Regions from separate parts of the Erwinia sp. CGal63 genome, predicted to be linked through region 1. Evidence: predicted binding sites of a transcription regulator. Region 1 holds the regulator's gene; the other holds the start of a gene.
What was found. Region 1 encodes PhoB, which activates phosphate uptake and scavenging genes when phosphate is short. Its sites were predicted from a motif close to CTGTCATAAAACTGNCNNAT; they were not measured.
Positions count from the first base shown of each region.

Region 2: a site for PhoB is predicted at 1,068-1,087, ahead of serA (phosphoglycerate dehydrogenase). Genes of this name have one in related genera too.

Region 1 is NZ_JAKUMN010000004.1:349,625-351,828, reverse strand. Features, by position in the region: gene phoR (phosphate regulon sensor histidine kinase PhoR) at 1-1,089, opposite strand, end outside; gene phoB (phosphate response regulator transcription factor PhoB) at 1,113-1,802, opposite strand; gene sbcD (exonuclease subunit SbcD) at 2,003-2,204, shown strand, end outside.
Region 2 is NZ_JAKUMN010000002.1:357,546-359,749, reverse strand. Features, by position in the region: gene serA (phosphoglycerate dehydrogenase) at 1-1,019, opposite strand, end outside; gene rpiA (ribose-5-phosphate isomerase RpiA) at 1,360-2,019, opposite strand.

The DNA of each region.
Region 1 (2,204 bases):
TGCGGCGATGCCTGGCCCGTTATCACAAACTTTAAATTGCGCGCCATGCGCCGTTTTTTTCCAGCTGATATCAATACGCGTGCCTTCCGGCGTATGGTTGACCGCGTTGTAAACCAGGTTGGAAATGGCGCTGCGCAGCTGTTCGTCGTTGCCGAATACCCGTAGCTGCGGATCGGCGGAAAAATGGATCTGGTGGCGACCCTGGCTGAGCGTTTCCGCCTCGCGCTGCAGCAGCCGCAGCATCAGCGGCACATCGACTTTTTCCTGCAGATCCAGCGCCGGAGCAGCCTCGATTCGCGACAGCGTCAGCAGCTGTTTCACCAGCGCGTCCATTCGTCGGGTTTGCTCCTGCATGGTGTGCAACGCCTTATCGCGCGACGGCCCTTCCAGCACCGCGTCGCTCATCATCTCCAGATAACCCTGCAGCACCGTAAGCGGCGTGCGCAATTCATGACTGACGTTGGCGAAAAAGTTGCGTCGCGCGCCTTCCAGCTGATGCATTTGGGTTACGTCGCGCGCCACCAGCAGCCACTGGCCTTCGCTATAGGGCATCACGCGGAACTCAAGGTGACGATGGCTGTTCAGCACCAGCGTCAGCGGTCGTGAGAAGTCACGCTGGCGCAGGTAAAGGGTAAACTCGGGATAGCGCAGCAGGTTAAGGATATTTTGACCGTTATCTTCCGGCCAGCGCAGCCCCAACATTTGCTGCGCCAGGCCGTTGCACCAGAAAATCGTGCCCTCTTCGGTGGTCAGTACCACCGCGTCCGGCAGCGACTCCGCGCCGCTGCGAAACCTTTTAATCAGATGTCCCAACTCGCGACGGCGGCGACGGTTGCGCGCCTGCATTTGATACAGGCCATAAAACAGCGGTTCCCAGCTGCCGCGCCCGGTCGGCGGCGTGATGCTGCGGTCGATCCACAGCCAGTGAGAGAGGCGAAGCAGGTTGGTAAAATGCCAGCCCAGTATGGCCAGCGTGGCCAGCAGCAGCCACCAGGGCAGCCCGCCGACCAGCAGTCCAAGGATCAGCGCTGGTAAACAGGCGAGCAGCAGCTCAAGCAGCAATCTCTTCCAGGAGAGGCGTTCCAGCACAATGAAAACTCCAGTGGGGACAATCAGTAACGCGCAGAGAAACGGTAGCCTGTTCCGCGAACTGTCTGCACCATACGATCGTGTCCGGTCAGTTCAAGTGCCTTACGCAGACGGCGAATATGCACGTCCACAGTACGATCTTCCACGTAGACGTTAGTGCCCCAGACGTGATTAAGCAACTGCTCGCGGCTGTAGACGCGCTCGGGATGCGTCATAAAGAAGTGCAGCAGCTTATATTCTGTTGGCCCCATCTCCAGCGGCTGTGTCTCGGACATCACGCGGTGCGAAGAGGGATCCAGGCTCAGTCCCTGAATTTCGATGACTTCTTCCACCGCCATCGGCGATATACGGCGCATTACCGCTTTAATCCGCGCCACCAGCTCTTTGGGTGAGAAAGGCTTGATAATATAGTCGTCGGCGCCGACTTCCAGCCCGCGCACGCGGTCTTCTTCTTCGCCGCGCGCGGTCAGCATCATCACCGGAATATCGCGGGTCATCGCCTCGCGCTTCAGATGACGGATAAACTGGATACCCGTGCCGCCAGGCAGCATCCAGTCCAGCAGGATCAGATCCGGCCAGGGTTCGATCAGCAGATTAATGGCGCTGTCATAATCTTCCGCTTCTATCGGCTGATAGTCATTTTGTTCCAGCACAAAACACAACATCTCACGAATTGGGGCTTCATCTTCGACTACCAGAATGCGCTTAGCCATTATTGCTCCTGCGTCTGTGACGGAATGTCACCGGATATGCGGCGCCATTATGCGTCAGATTTATGACACTTTTATGAAAAAATCCAGCCGCTATTCATCAGTTTTATAACACTTTTCAGCAGGATGAAAATGCGTTGCTGAGGTTTTTTGGCCAGCCGTTTATAATCGGCGTCTCGCTTACCTGACACAGAAGGGACGCTATGCGACTTATTCACACCGCCGACTGGCATCTCGGCCAGTTTTTTTACACCAAAAGCCGTGCGCCGGAACATGAAGCTTTTCTGACGTGGCTGGTCGCGCAGGTGGAGCAGCATCAGGTCGATGCCGTGGTCGTCGCCGGCGACATCTTTGATACCGGTTCGCCGCCCAGCTATGCGCGCGAGCTTTACAACCGCTTTGTGG
Region 2 (2,204 bases), on a different contig from region 1:
CGGCTCTGATCGCCATGCATCGGCAGCGAAACTTCCGGGAAGTTGACAGCAGAGAGCGTGGAGCCGTTGTCAGAGTACTTCGCCAGCTTGCCTGCCACCTCAATCCCGATATTTTCCTGCGCTTCCTGAGTCGAGCCACCGATATGCGGCGTCAGGATCACGTTGTCGAACTCGCACAGCGGCGAATTAAACGGATCGGCGTTGGTCGCCGGCTCTTCCGGGAAGACGTCAATCGCTGCGCCGGAGAGGTGTTTGTCCGCCAGCACTTTGCACAGCGCCGGAATATCCACCACGGTGCCGCGCGAGGCGTTGATCAGCAGCGAGCCAGGCTTCATCATCGCCAGCTCTTCCGCACCCATCATATTCTGGGTAGAAGGCGTTTCCGGTACGTGCAGGCTGACCACGTCGCTCATATTCAGCAGTTCGGAGAGGTAGCGCACCTGAGTGGCGTTGCCCAGCGGCAGCTTGCTCTCAATGTCGTAAAAGTAGACGTGCATACCCAGGCTTTCCGCCAGCACGCCCAGCTGCATGCCGATATGGCCGTAGCCGATGATGCCCAGTTTTTTACCGCGTGCCTCATAAGAGCCGACCGCCAGCTTGTTCCAGATGCCGCGGTGCGCTTTGGCGTTCGCCGCCGGCACGCCGCGCAGCATCAGCAGCAGCTCGCCGATAACCAGTTCCGCTACGGATCGGGTATTGGAGAATGGCGCATTGAAGACCGGAATACCGCGTTTTTCCGCCGCCTGCAGATCGACCTGGTTAGTGCCGATACAGAAGCAGCCTACCGCTACCAGTTTTTCCGCCGCAGCGAAAATCTCTTCAGTCAGATGGGTACGCGAGCGGATGCCGATAAAGTGCGCGTCGCGGATCGCTTCTTTCAGCGTTTCGCTGTCCAGCGCGCCCTTGTGGAATTCAATGTTGGTGTAGCCAGACGCCCGCAGGTTATCGATCGCGCTCTGGTGCACGCCTTCAACCAGCAGAAACTTAATCTTGTCTTTCTCCAGTGATACTTTTGCCATTTCCCGACCCTATTCAGCAGACTTCAGAAGTGGCTGACGTTGTCTGTAATAAGTCAGCCTTCTGCCAAAATATCAAAATTTACGCTCGCGGCAATACAAACGATTGCCCGGCCCTCAGCACAGCGGCAGAAAGCACCCGTCTAAATTGGCAGATAATCATGAGGTGGAAGGCATCATCAGCAGGATCGCGAGGCAGAGATCAATTACGTGATATAAGTCACTAAATTTCATGCGCGGAAGAAAAGATGTTTTTTTATAAAAATTAACCGACGCGGCCCGCGCGCCGGTAAGATCCTTTTTTTATGACGATAACCCGCTGTTAACTCGCACCATTTGCTGATTAGCCGCCCAACACCTTCACGCCATCGGCGGTACCGATCAGCGCTACATCGGCGCCACGCGCGGCAAATAGCCCTACCGTCACCACGCCGGGCAGCGCGTTGATCGCTTTTTCCAGCGCGACGGCGTCCAGGATCTTCAGATTATGCACGTCCAGGATGACGTTGCCGTTATCGGTCACCACGTGCTGACGATACTCCGGCTGGCCGCCCAGCTTCACCAGCTCGCGCGCCACAAAGCTGCGCGCCATCGGAATCACCTCCACCGGCAGCGGAAACCTGCCCAGCACGTCGACCTGCTTGGATTCGTCGGCGATGCAGACGAACTTTTTCGCCACCGCGGCGATGATTTTTTCGCGGGTCAGCGCCGCGCCGCCGCCCTTGATCATCTGCATCGCGCCGTTGATCTCGTCGGCGCCGTCCACGTAGATCGACAGCGCATCCACCTCATTGAGATCGAAGACCGGAATGCCCAGGCTCTTCAGCCGCAGCGTAGAGGCCTCCGAGCTGGAAACCGCGCCTTCGATCTCGTTTTTGATCGAGCCCAGCGCGTCAATAAAGTGGGCGGCGGTCGAGCCAGTGCCCACGCCAACGATAGTGCCGCGCTCAACATATTTTAACGCGGCCCAGCCGACGGCTTTTTTCAGTTCATCCTGCGTCATGGTAAATTTAGAGTCCGTGCTGCTACTGTGTGGCGACAGTATAAAACAACCCTCGCGGAAAAAACCGCCTCACGACGCCATTTGTTGTCACTCTGGAAGACACGCCGCAAAACCAGCAGGCTGCCGTTGAAGCGCAGGGCAAAATGGCAAAAATATGGCATAGTGCAGGTTCCACACCTGAAAGA